2 regions of the Micromonospora sp. NPDC002389 genome follow, and region 2 is predicted to be linked to the other one. Evidence: predicted binding sites of a transcription regulator. Region 2 holds the regulator's gene; the other holds the start of a gene.

Region 1 (6,674 bases), on a different contig from region 2:
CCCACGACACCGCCCGGCTGGCCCACCACACCGGCGGGTCCGCCCACGACGCCGCCGGGTCCGCCCACGACGCCGCCGGGTACGCCCGGGGCGGGGCCGGAGTCGCCCGGAGAGCAGCCGGTCCCTGCTCCGGTCAGCGATCGTTCCGAACCGGTGGAAGAGCCGCCGGGCACCGCCGGACCCGATCGGGCCGCGCCGCCAGCTCCGCGTCCGACCGTGGTGACCCTGCTCGGGATCGCGGGCGGGCTGGTCCTGCTGATGCCCTGGGTCCGGTTCGGCGCGCTCGGCGGACTGCTGGAGACGCTGCTGGCCGGGCTGGCCGCCGCCGCCGTGGGAGCGCTGGCCGGCGAACTGCTGGACGCCCGCTTCTGGGGCCACCACGAGGTCGGCGAGCCGCCCCGACCGGCCCGGCTGGTGCTGCTCGGCGGGCTGGTCGCCGGGGTGGTGCTGCTGCTGGTCGGCGCCGGTACCGGCCAGTCGGGTGCCCAGTTGCCGCTGCTGTTGACCCTGCCACCGGCCGGCTTCGCGCTGGCCGCGCTGCGGGCCCTGGCCCGGCGTACCGATCGGCGGCACGGTCGCCTGCCCACCGCCTGGCTGGTCGGGCTGGGCGTGTTCGGCCCGCTGGCCTTCACCGACCCGGAGGAGGTCACCCTGCTGTTGTCGGGCAGCCGGGACATCCCGTTCTGGGTGGCCGTCACCACCGGCGCCGGGCTCCTCATCGCGCTGCTGCTGTCGACCGCGTACGCGCTGGTGCTGGCCCGGCCCTCGGCACGCCCGCCGCGCCGGGCCACGGCCTGGACGACCGCCGTGGTGATGCTGCTGACGGTCGGCGTCGGAGGCGTCGTCGCCGGCCAGCCGGGGCTGCACGGGGAACGGTTGTTCGTGGTGCTGCGCGAGCAGGCCGACCTCACCGGCCTGCCGGCCGGGGCGGGCAAGGCGGGCCGGGACGCCCGCGCCGAGGAGGTCTACCGGCGGCTGGTCGACACCGCCGAGCGGACCCAGGCCGACCTGCGCCGGGACCTGCGCCGCCTACGGCTCGACCACACCGCCTACTACCTGGTCAACGCGATCGAGGTGGACGGCGGGCCGGTCACGCGGGCCTGGTTGTCGACCCGGCCCGAGGTGGCGCGGGTCCTGGTCAGCCAGCGGCTGCGCCCGCTACCGGTGCCGGACGGCACGACGCGTGGCGACGCGCCCGCGCCGACCGGACCACCCTGGAACATCACCATGATCGGTGCGGACCGGGTCTGGTCCGAGCTGGCGGTGACCGGCGCCGGGGTGACCGTGGGCAGCTCGGACTCCGGGGTGGACGCCGGGCACCCGGCCCTGACCCCGGGCTTCCGGGGCGGCGACGACTCGTGGTTCGACCCGTGGAACGACACCCGTACGCCGACCGACCGCAGCGGGCACGGCACCCACACGGCGGGCAGCGCCGTCGGGCGGGGCGGCATCGGCGTGGCACCGGGAGCGCAGTGGGTGGGCTGCGTCAACCTCGACCGCAACCTGGGTAGCCCCGCCGCGTACCTGGACTGTCTCCAGTTCATGCTGGCGCCCTTCCCGCCGGGCGGCGACCCGTTCGCGCAGGGGCGCCCGGCCCGGGCCCCGGAGATCCTGACCAACTCGTGGGGCTGCCCGTCGATCGAGGGCTGTGACCCCCGGACATTGCTGCCGGCCGTCGACGCGTTGGAGGCCGCCGGGATCCTCGTGGTGGCCGCCGCCGGCAACACCGGCCCGTACTGCCGGTCCATCCAGGACCCGCCGGCCCCGTACCCGGACGTGCTGACGGTCGGCGCGGTGGACGAGCGGCGGCGGGTCACCGACTTCTCGTCCCGAGGTCCCACCCCGTCGGGCGTGCACAAGCCGGACCTGGTGGCGCCGGGCGCGGACATCCTCTCCGCGATGCCCGGAGGTGGTTACGCCACGCTCGCCGGTACGTCCATGGCGACCCCCCAGGTGGCGGGCGTGGTGGCGTTGATGTGGTCGGCCAACCCGGAGCTCGTCGGTGACCTGGACCGGACCCGGCGGATCCTGCGCGAGACGGCCACCCCGATCGACGCCCCGAGCGGCTCCCGCAACTGCGGCGGTACGGCGAACGTGGCCGGCGCCGGGCTGGTCGACGCGTACGCCGCCGTCGAGGCCGCCCGGGGATGACGCCGGATCGCGGCCTGACACCGGACTGGTCGTGATCTAGGGTCGGCAGGCATGGACGGGACCACCATCGTCGAGTTGACCGTCGAGCGGGCCGCCGAGGTGGTGGACCTGTGTCGCCGGGCGCTCGACCTGCCGGAGGACGCGGCCGAGGCGGAAGCGCTCGTGGCGACGCTCTGGCACCGGGCCGCCGCCGACCGGCCGGTGCGGGTGTTCGGCGCGTACCGGGAGGATGCCCTGGTCGGCGTCCTGATCGGGTCGCGCTCCGGCGAGGCCGGGCACGTGGACCTGCTGGCGGTGGCCCCGGAGGTACGCCGTCAGGGGGTGGCTCGGGCCCTGCTCGGGCACGCCGAGCGGGTGCTGGCCGAGTCGGGTGCGGTCGAGATGGTGCTCGCCGGGAACCCGCCGCACTACGGCTGGCCCGGCATCGACGTCCGCTACACCCCGGCGATCTGTCTCGCGCTCGCGCTCGGCTACCGCCAGGACGGCACCGCCTGGAACATGACCGCCGACCTGTCGTACGACTCGTCGCCGGCCCTGCGCTCCACCGAAGCCACCGAGGCCCGGTTGGCCGGGCAGGGCGTGACCGTACGCCGGGCCGAGTCGAGCGACCTGCCGGCGCTCGCCGCGTTCGCGCGTACGACCTTCGGCGGGGCCTGGGACGCCGAGCTGGCCGGTTCGGTGGGCCGTCCCGACGCCGGCTGCCACCTGGCCGAGCGCGACGGTGAGCTGCTCGGCTTCGCCGCGTACGGGTCGTCCCGGCCGAGCTGGTTCGGGCCGATGGGCACCGCGCCCGCCGCCGAAGGGTCGGGGATCGGCGGTGTCCTGCTCCGTCGCTGCCTTCAGGACCAGCGGGCGGCTGGCGTCGAGTTCGCGCAGATCGGCTGGGTCGGGCCGGTGCCCTTCTACTCGGGCAGCGCGGGTGCCCGGATCGAGCGGGTCTTCTTCCTGTACCGCAGGGCGCTCGGCACCCGGAACGAGTCAACCGGCACATAGGCGCCGATAGCACCGTTCACCCACCCCGGTCATCGACGCCCCCTACGGTTTTGCATAGAGGAGGCAGCCATGACCACGGATGACGAGCAGACCCGGGACGCCCTGGCGGTGCCCCTGGTCGCGGTTCCCGAGCTTCCGGCTCAACTGCCGATCGACCGGCTGGACTACGGCGACGCCGAGCAGTTGGCGGAGATGAGCGGGGCAGCCGAAGCACCCGAGGAGCCGCTCATCCTGGTCGACGAACCGGCACCGCACCGCCCACCGTACGACCGACCGCAGCGGCGCGACGAGCGGCCGCTACCGACATAGGAAAAGGGCGGACCGCTGACGCGGCCCGCCCTTTCCGGCGTTGGAGCTGGACTCAGAAGTCCATGTCCCCGCCACCCGGACCAGCCGGGGCGGCCGGGGTCTTCTCCGGCTTGTCCGCCACGACGGCCTCGGTGGTGAGGAACAGCGCGGCGATCGACGCGGCGTTCTGCAGCGCCGAGCGAGTCACCTTGGCCGGGTCGATGATGCCCGCGGCCAGCAGGTCCACGTACTCACCGGACGCGGCGTTCAGGCCGTGGCCGGCGTCGAGGTTGCGGACGCGCTCGACGACGACGCCACCCTCCAGGCCGGCGTTGACGGCGATCTGCCGCAGCGGGGCGTCCAGCGCGATCTTGACGATCTGCGCGCCGGTCGCTTCGTCGCCGGCCAGGTCCAGCTTGTCGAAGGCGGTCTTGCCGGCCTGCACCAGCGCGACACCACCACCCGGGACGATGCCCTCCTCGACGGCGGCCTTGGCGTTGCGGACGGCGTCCTCGATGCGGTGCTTGCGCTCCTTGAGCTCGACCTCGGTGGCCGCGCCGACCTTGATCACCGCAACACCGCCGGCCAGCTTGGCCAGGCGCTCCTGCAGCTTCTCCCGGTCGTAGTCGGAGTCGCTCTTGTCGATCTCGGCCCGGATCTGGTTGACCCGGCCCTGGATCTGCTCGGCGTCACCGGCACCGTCGACGATGGTGGTCTCGTCCTTGGTCACCACGACCTTGCGGGCGCGGCCCAGCATGTCGAGACCGGCGGCGTCCAGCTTGAGGCCGACCTCCTCGCTGATGACCTGGCCACCGGTGAGGATGGCGATGTCGGTCAGCATGGCCTTGCGGCGGTCACCGAAGCCCGGCGCCTTGACGGCGACCGACTTGAAGGTGCCCCGGACCTTGTTGACCACCAGGGTGGCCAGGGCCTCGCCCTCCAGGTCCTCGGCGATGATCAGCAGCGGCTTGCCCGACTGCATGACCTTCTCCAGGATCGGGAGCAGGTCCTTGACCGACGAAATCTTGCTGTTGGCGATCAGGATGTACGGGTCGTCGAAGACGGCCTCCATACGCTCCGGGTCGGTCATGAAGTAGGCCGAGATGTAGCCCTTGTCGAAGCGCATACCCTCGGTGAGCTCCAGCTCCAGCCCGAAGGTGTTGCTCTCCTCGACGGTGATGACGCCTTCCTTGCCCACCTTGTCCATCGCCTCGGCGATGATCTCGCCGACGGTGTTGTCACCGGCGGAGATGGAGGCGGTGGAGGCGATCTGCTCCTTGGTCTCGACGTCCTTGGCGAGCTTCAGCAGCTCCTCCGAGACGCTGGCCACGGCGGTCTCGATGCCCCGCTTCAGGGCCATCGGGTTGGCGCCGGCGGCCACGTTGCGCAGACCCTCGCGAACGAGAGCCTGGGCCAGGACGGTCGCCGTCGTCGTGCCGTCACCGGCCACGTCGTCGGTCTTCTTGGCGACCTCCTTGACCAGCTCGGCGCCGATCTTCTCGTACGGGTCCTCGAGCTCGATCTCCTTGGCGATGCTCACACCATCGTTGGTGATGGTGGGGGCACCCCACTTCTTCTCGAGCACGACGTTGCGGCCCTTGGGGCCGAGGGTCACCTTCACGGCGTCGGCGAGCTGGTTCATGCCCCGCTCGAGGCCGCGGCGAGCCTCTTCGTCGAACGCGATCATCTTGGCCATACGGCGTTGTCCTCCTGGACACTCACGGACCAGCCGGGGTGTGCCCCGGACGGGCCGTCTGGTGTACGCACCTTGGGACGTCGCCACCTGGCGACGGCGACGTCTCCTCGGCCGGGCCGGATAGCCCGCGACGACCGGCCACTGCCCCGCCCGGGGTCGTCCCCCGAGTGCGGCGGTGGCCCCACCGTCCCGACCAATTGGCACTCACGCCATGCGAGTGCCAATGACTTGTTTAGCACTCTGCCCTGCCGAGTGCAAGCACGACCGCCGCGATCAGCCGAGTTCGTGCGCCAGTTGGGCGTCGTTCACCGGACCCTCGTGTGCCCGCTGCTCGGCGTACGTGACGACCAGCCCGACCAACTGGGCGAGGTGGGCCGGCAGGGTCAGCAGCGCCGTCATCACCGTCACCACGACCGTGCCCACGGTCACCATCCGGGTGTCCATCGGACCGGTGCCGATCGACAGCAGCGCCACCTGCTCGATCATGGCCGCGGCCAACGACACGGCGATCACCGCGCCGATCACCAGCGCCAACCGGCCGAGCAGCAGGCCCAGCCGCTGCCGCAGCATCTGGTGCGAACGGCCGATCGGGTTGTTCCGCTCGAACAGGTAGACCGGGCCGACCATCGCCAGCGCGAACACCGCGTAGATACCGGGCAGGAAGCAGAGGCAGAGGCCGAACAGCACGATCATGCCGACCAGCAGGGTCCAACCCCAGAGCCCGAGCGCCCGCCGGAGCCCGTAGCGCAGGGCCGTGCCGAGGTCGACCGGGGCACCCGCCGCCTGCCGGGCGATCACCCAGGTGCCGGCGGCCCACCCCACGCACTGCGCCAGGCTGGCGATCAGACCCGCCCCGAACAGGCTGCCTACCCACACGAAGGCATCGGCCCAGAACCCGGTGGGCAGCGCGGCGCTGTCGCTGGCGAGTTGGTCCTCCCAGCGCGCGGTGGGGTCGATCACCAGCCCGAGCACCGCCACCACCACCGCCGGCAGCACCTGCGTGATCAGAACGATCGGCAGCAGTACCGGCCAGCCCCGGCGAACCGCGCCGACACAGCGCGCGTACCAGCCACCCACTCCGGCACCGGGCGGATTCACCAACGGGCTGGCCGGGTCGAGGCCGTGCCCCGGGTACCCACCGTAGGGCGACGTCGGATAGGGCTGACCGGGATAGGGCAGCGGCCCCCCGACCTGACTCGGGTACGGCTGACCGGGATAGGGCTGCCCCGGGTACGGCTGCCCCGGGTACGGCTGGCCCGGGTACGGCTGACCCGGATATGGCTGACCGGGATACGGCTGGCCCGGATGGGGCGTCGCTGCGTCGGGTAGGCCGGGCACGCCGGACTCGGGAACGCCGCCCCCCGGCGGGGCGTCAGCCGACCCCGCACTGTCGGGCTCATTCACCAGCGGGGTCGGCTCGTTCGCGGGCGAGGGCCGGTCCGGCTCGTCGGGGGACGAGGACGGACCCGCCGGGGGCGGCTGGTCGGACATGGACGCTCCTCAGCGATGGCTGGATCGGCCCATGATCTTCCCTGGTCGGCCCCGG
Region 2 (6,674 bases):
GTCGAGCACCATCGAGTCGCCGGTGGGCAGCGACTCGACCAGGAAGAGCGGTGCGGACACCTCAGGCGTGGCCGTTGAAGGCGTCGCGCATCCGGGAGAAGAAGCCGCCCTGCTTGCTGAGCTCGGCGACCTCCTCGCCCCGGGTCACGGCGAACTCCCGCAGCATCCGCTCCTGGTCGGCGTCGAGCTTGGTCGGGGTACGCACGTCAAGGTGGACGTAGAGGTCGCCCCGACCGGCACCGCGCAGGTGCGGTACGCCCCGGGCCCGTAGCCGCAGCGTGCTGCCCGGCTGGGTGCCCGGTTTGACGTCGACCGGCTCCTCGCTGTCCAGCGTCTTGATGGTCAGCCGGGTGCCGAGGGCGGCGGCGGTCATCGGCACGGTGACCCGGCAGTGCAGGTCGTCGCCCTTGCGGGAGAAGACGTCGTGCGGCCGCTCGTGGATCTCCACGTACAGGTCACCGGCGGTGCCGCCACCCGGACCGACCTCGCCCTGCTGCGCGAGGCGGATCCGCATCCCGTCCTCGACGCCGGCCGGGATCTTCACGGTCAGTGAGCGGCGGGTCCGGACCCGGCCGTCACCGGCGCAGGTGGGGCAGGGGTGCGGGATGGTGGTGCCGTAGCCCTGGCAGACCGTGCACGGCCGGGCGGAGACCACCTGGCCGAGGAAGGTGCGCTGCACCGACTGCACCTCACCCCGGCCACCGCACGCCTCGCAGGTGGCCAGGTGGGTGCCGGCGGACGTGCCGGCCCCGGTGCAGGTGGTGCAGAGCACTGCGGTGTCGACCGTGATCGGGGCCTCGACCCCGAAGGCCGTCTCCTGCAGGTCCAGTTCCAGCCGCAGGATCGCGTCGGCCCCGGGCCGGGTACGCGGTCGCGGGCCACGCCCGGCGCCGGTGGCCCCGCCGAAGAAGGCGTCCATGATGTCCTGGAAGCCGACGAAGGGTCCGGCGCCACCGGGGCCGCCCGGCCCACCGGCACCGCCGCCGCCCGGTGCGAGCGGATCGCCACCGAGGTCGACGATCTGCCGTTTCCGGTCGTCGGACAACACCTCGTACGCGGCGTTGATGTCCTTGAACTTCTCCTGGGCCTCCGGGTCCGGATTCACGTCCGGGTGGAACTGGCGCGCCAGCTTGCGGTAGGCGCGCTTGATCTCGTCGTCGGAGGCCCCTCGGCTGACGCCGAGAATGCCGTAGTAGTCCCTGGCCACTGGGTTCCGTGTCCTCGTGTTCGTCTCGCGTTACGCCGGTCGGTGGCGGCAGCCTGCCGTCGGCCCTGACTGGTCAGTTCTGGGCCAGCAGCTCGCCCACGTAGCGTGCCACGGCCCTCACCGTGGCGATTGTTCCGGGGTAGTCCATCCGGGTCGGTCCCAGCACGCCCATCCCCCCGACGATGGTCGCGCCCGGGCCGTATCCGGTGCTGACCACGGACGCCGCCCGCAGGTTGTCGATCTGGTTCTCGTCGCCGATGCGGACCCGCAGCGTGCTCGGCTCGACCTCGCCGATGAGCTTGAGCAGCACCACCTCCTCCTCGAGCGCTTCGAGGATGGGGCGCAGCGACCCCTGGAAGTCGAGCAGGCCGCCCCGGGCCAGGTTGGCGGTGCCGGCCAGAGCGAGCCGCTCCTCGTGCCGTTCGACGAGGGTCTCCAGCAGGACGGTGGAGAGCGTGGTCATGGCCGCGCGCAGGTGCGGCGCACACTCGTCGATGAGCGTCTGCACCAGCGGTGGCGTGTCGGACAGGCGGGTGCCGACCAGCTTCTCGTTGACCAGTCGGCGCAGGTCCAGGACGTCGTCGGCGGGGACCGGCGCGGGCAGTTCGACAAGCCGCTGCTCGACCCGGCCGGTGTCGGCGATCATCACCAGCGTCAGTCGGGTGGTCGAGATCGGCACGAGTTCCAGGTGCCGGACGGTGGAGCGGGCCAGGCTCGGGTACTGCACCACGGCGACCTGGCGGGTGAGTTGCGCGAGCAGACGTACGGTGCGGTGCACCACGTCGTCGAGGTCCACCGCACCGACCAGGAACCGTTCGATCGCCCGGCGTTCGGCCGGGCTGAGCGGCTTGACCCGACTGAGCCGGTCGACGAAGAGGCGGTAGCCGCGATCGGTGGGCACCCGTCCGGCACTGGTGTGCGGCTGGCGGATGTAGCCCTCCTCCTCCAGCACGGCCATGTCGTTGCGTACGGTGGCCGGGGACACACCGAGTTGGTGCCGTTCGACGAGCGCCTTGCTGCCGACCGGCTCCTGGGTGGCGACGTAGTCCTCGACGATCGCCCGGAGCACGGCGAGTTTCCGGTCGTCGAGACCCATCCTCCCCACCTCCTGTCGCAGGTCAGCCCGGAGCGCTCAGAGTGCCAGAGGAACACTCTGGCACTCGACTGTAGCGAGTGCCAGTCTACGTCGGGGTTCCCGTGCCCGCGATGATCAAGTCGTCCCGGTCGTGGCGGAAACCGGCCGACGGGTTGACACGCCCCGGTGTCGCTATGGTGCGTCCGTTGCCGCTGGCACCTACCGTGACCACATGACTGAACCACCTCGTCCTCCAGGTTCCGGCGACGACCCCACGTCTCCACTGTCGGGCTCGTCCGGCCAGCCCGGCTATCCCCCGCCCGGCGACTATCCGCCGCCCACCGGCGACCAGCCCCCGCCGCCCGGTGGTTACGGCCCACCCGGTGACTATCCGCCGCCCGGCGGCTACCCGCCGCCCGGCGGCTATCCCCCACCGGGCGGCTATCCCCCGCCGGGCGAGTACCCGCCGGGTGGCGCACCCGGTGTCGGGTACCCGACGGGTGGTTACGGTCCCCCCGGCGGCGGCTACGCCAACAACGAGGACAAGACCTGGACGCTGATCGCCCACTTCGGTGGCCCGCTCGGGGTGATCGTGGGTGGGGGTCTGCTGGGCTGGGTCGCGCCGCTGATCGCGATGATGACCCGAGGCCAGCAGAGCCCGGTGGTCCGGGCGCACTCGGTGGCCGCGGTGAACTTCCAGATCACCTGGGCGATCGCCGGGTTGCTCAGTTGGGTGCTCACCGCGATCACCTGCGGACTGCTGTTCTTCGTGCCGTTCCTGGTCTGGATCGTGCCGGTGATCTTCGGCATCATCGCCGGGGTCAAGGCCAACGAGGGCGCCCTCTACCGCTACCCGATGACCTACGCCTTCGTGAAGCGCTGACCTCGGAGGCGCCTGTCAGGGCAGCAGGTCCCGCACCACGGCGTCGGCGAGCAGCCGGCCGCGCACCGTGAGGACGGCGCGGCCGGCCGCGTGGGCGGGTGCGGCGAGTAGTCCCTGCGCCACCGCCCGTGCGGCGGCCGCCCGACCGGCCTCGTCGAGGACGTCCAGCGGCAGCCCGGACGCGAGCCGCAGCCGGAGCATGACGTCCTCCATGTGTGCCTCGCCGTCGGTGAGCACCTCCCGGGCCATCCCGGGAGACTCACCGGCGGCGAGCCGGCTCGCGTACTCGCGGGGGTGCTTGACGTTCCACCAGCGCACTCCACCGACGTGGCTGTGCGCGCCCGGGCCGAGGCCCCACCAGTCGCCACCGGTCCAGTACAACAGGTTGTGCCGGCACCGGGCGGCGGGTGTCCGCGCCCAGTTGGACACCTCGTACCAGGAGAAACCGGCCGCGTCGAGAGCGGCCTCGGCGGCCAGGTAACGCTCCGCGGCGACGTCGTCGTCCGGGTACGGCAGTTCGCCGCGTCGCATCCGCGCGGCCAGTCGGGTGCCGTCCTCGACGATCAGGGCGTACGCGCTGACGTGGTCGACGCCCGCCGCCACCACCTGGGCCAGCGACTCGGCGAAGTCCTCCGCCCGCTCCCCCGGCGTCCCATAGATCAGGTCCAGGTTGACGTGCGCGAACCCGGCGTCGCGCGCCTCCAGTGCGGCGGCCGGTGCGCGACCGGCCCGGTGCCGGCGGTCGAGCACGGCGAGCACCCCGGGCGTGGCCGACTGCATGCCGAGCGAGATCCGGGTGTAGCCGGCTGCCCGCAGTTCCTTGAGCGAGACCGGGTCGACCGACTCCGGGTTGGCCTCGGTGGTCACCTCGGCGTCGGCGGCCAGCCCCCAGGTGCGGTCGATCGCGTCGAGGATGCGGGCCAGGTCGTCGGCGGGCAGCAGGGTGGGGGTGCCGCCGCCGACGAAGACGGTCTCCACCCGGCCCGGTGGCGTCTCGCCCAGCACCCGCGCGGCGAGTGCCAGCTCGGCGAGCACCGTGTCGGCGTACCCCTCCCGGCTCGCGCCGCCGCCCAACTCCTCGGCGGTGTACGTGTTGAAGTCGCAGTAGCCGCAGCGGCTGGCGCAGAACGGCACGTGCACGTACACGCCGAAGCCCTGGTGCCCGACGCGGGCGAGGGCGGAGGCGGGCAGCGATCCGTCGGCGGGTACGGGTTCGCCTGCTGGAAGGAGGCCGGGCATGGCCACTAGTGTGCCCTCACATGACCTCTCCCGACGCGTTCGTGCGGGTCGCCACGGCCCGTGGGGTGACCACCCTCACCCTGGACAGCCCGCACAACCGCAACGCGCTCTCCACCCCGTTGATGACCGAACTGCTGGCCGGGCTGGCTGCCGCGGTCGACGACGACGCCGTCCGGGCGATCGTGCTGGACCACACCGGCCCGGTCTTCTGTTCCGGGGCGGACCTGAAGGAGACGGCGGCGGCGTACGCCAGCGGCACGGTGCCCGCCGGGATGCTCGGTGACGTGCTCGCGGCGGTCCGGGAGTGCCCGAAGCCGGTGCTGGCCCGGGTGGCCGGTCCGGCACGGGCCGGCGGCCTGGGCCTGATCGCCGCGGCCGACCTGGCGGTCTGCGCGGCGGAGGCCACCTTCGCCTTCACCGAGGTACGGATCGGGGTGATCCCGGCGGTGATCTCGGCGACGGTGCTGCCCCGGCTGCTCCCGCGGGCCGCCGCCGAGCTGTACCTGACCGGCGACACCTTCGACGGCCGACGGGCCGCCGAGATCGGCCTGGTCACCACGGCGGTGCCCGGCGACGAGCTGGACGCCACGGTCGGGCGCTACCTCGACTCGCTGGTGCGTGGCGCCCCGACGGCGCTGGCCGGCGCGAAGGACCTGCTGCGCCGCCCGGCCGGCACCGACCTGCGCGCCGACCTGGCGGAGCTGTCCGCGCTGTCCACCGGCTACTTCCTGTCCGGCGACGGCATCGAGGGGGTCACCGCGTTCCGGGAGAAGCGCCCACCCCGGTGGGTCGCCGAACTCGACAGGTGAGGAAGGGCCGCCCCGGGGAACCTCATCGGGCACCGACGACGGGGTAAATCGGTCGGAGCGCTCGTACCGGTCGACGCGGGACGTACGCTTGGCGGACCTTGATACCGGGAGGTGTGGGTGCGGACTCGGGCAGTCGTGACGGGTTTCGTGGTCCTCGTGCTGATCGCCGTGATCGGGATCGTCCTCGGTCTGCGGCAGGTCGGTGAGCAGTTGCGGCTGCCGTTCGCCGGTCGGGCGTGCACGGTGCAGGCCGACGGTGAGGTGACGCTGGACTCGCAGCAGATGGCCAACGCGGCGACGATCGCGGCCATCGGCGCTCAGCGCAAGATGCCGGAGCGGGCGGTGGTGGTGGCGCTGGCCACCGCGTACCAGGAGTCCGGACTGCGCAACCTGGCCGGCGGCGACCGCGACTCGGTGGGGTTGTTCCAGCAGCGGCCGAGCCAGGGCTGGGGCACACCGGAGCAGATCAGCGACCCCCGGTACGCGTCCCGGAAGTTCTACGCGGCGCTGAAGAAGGTACGCGGCTGGGAGGACATGCGGGTCACCGACGCCGCCCAGAAGGTGCAGCGCTCCGCCTTCCCGGAGGCGTACGAGAAGTGGGCCGACGAGTCGGAGGTGCTGACCCGGGCGCTGCTCGGCGACGCCACCACGGCGGTCACCTGCACGGTGGGGGGCGACCCGGTGCTGCGCGGCGCGGCGGCGATCGCGAAGCTGGCCGAGGGGCTGGCGCTCGACTGGGGGCTGAGCGACTTCGAGGAGAGTCCCGTCGGGCTGACCACATCCGCTGACGGCGAGCGCGCCGGCTGGCGGTACGCGCACTGGATGGTCTCGCACGCCAAGGAGCACGGGGTGAAGCGGGTCACCTTCGACGGCCGGGAGTGGACCGCCAAGCGCGGCACCTGGAAGCGGCTGCCGGAGCAGGATCGCAGCGACTCGCAGGTCTTCGCCGAGGTCCACGCCGACGTCTGAAAGACCTCGATCTCCTTACCCGCAGTCACCGCGAAAACCGGCTATTCGCCCTTATCGCCCGCAAGGCGCGATTGATAGTGACTCTCCGCATTTGATCCGCCGCCGTCGGTCGCGACGGTGGCGAGAAGGCGCCGGGGCACTCCCCGGGGCGTGTCGACGAGAGTTACGATCGGCGGCCTGTGCCCGAAATTGGTTTCACCTCTTGGGGAGGGGTACGACGTGGCATTCGACTACGGCGACCGGACCGGCTACGAACCGATCAGCGACGTCGATCGCAAGGAGTTCCACGAGCAGGGCTTTCTCCTGCTGCGCAACGTGCTGACCGAGGACCACCGGGCCGCTCTCGAGGCCGCGGTCGACCGGGTGTACGAGGAGGAGAAGGCCAAGGGCAAGACCACCAAGGACGGCACCCTGCACCTGCTCGGCTTCCTCGAGCGCGACGAGCTCTTCGGTGAACTGCTCACCCACCCGATCGCCTTCCCGTACATGTGG

Evidence for each region. The regulator HrcA, encoded in region 2, represses chaperone genes, less so after heat shock. The targets are predictions, from matches to a motif close to GGTTNGCACNCTCNNNNNGAGNGTGCNAACC.
Region 1: the regulator HrcA is predicted to act here: its motif matches at 5,324-5,354, upstream of groL (chaperonin GroEL).

The regions. Positions count from the first base shown of each region.
Region 1 covers NZ_JBEOWP010000017.1:87,934-94,607, reverse strand. Annotated here, with positions in the region: gene ABT008_RS26010 (S8 family serine peptidase) at 1-2,151, shown strand, start outside; gene ABT008_RS26005 (GNAT family N-acetyltransferase) at 2,203-3,144, shown strand; gene ABT008_RS26000 (hypothetical protein) at 3,214-3,453, shown strand; gene groL (chaperonin GroEL) at 3,506-5,128, opposite strand; gene ABT008_RS25990 (hypothetical protein) at 5,402-6,619, opposite strand.
Region 2 covers NZ_JBEOWP010000020.1:48,868-55,541, reverse strand. Annotated here, with positions in the region: gene ABT008_RS27505 (16S rRNA (uracil(1498)-N(3))-methyltransferase) at 1-60, opposite strand, end outside; gene dnaJ (molecular chaperone DnaJ) at 62-1,207, opposite strand; gene hrcA (heat-inducible transcriptional repressor HrcA) at 1,281-2,303, opposite strand; gene ABT008_RS27490 (DUF4870 domain-containing protein) at 2,515-3,165, shown strand; gene hemW (radical SAM family heme chaperone HemW) at 3,181-4,404, opposite strand; gene ABT008_RS27480 (enoyl-CoA hydratase-related protein) at 4,425-5,213, shown strand; gene ABT008_RS27475 (VldE C-terminal domain-containing protein) at 5,325-6,182, shown strand; gene ABT008_RS27470 (phytanoyl-CoA dioxygenase family protein) at 6,402-6,674, shown strand, end outside.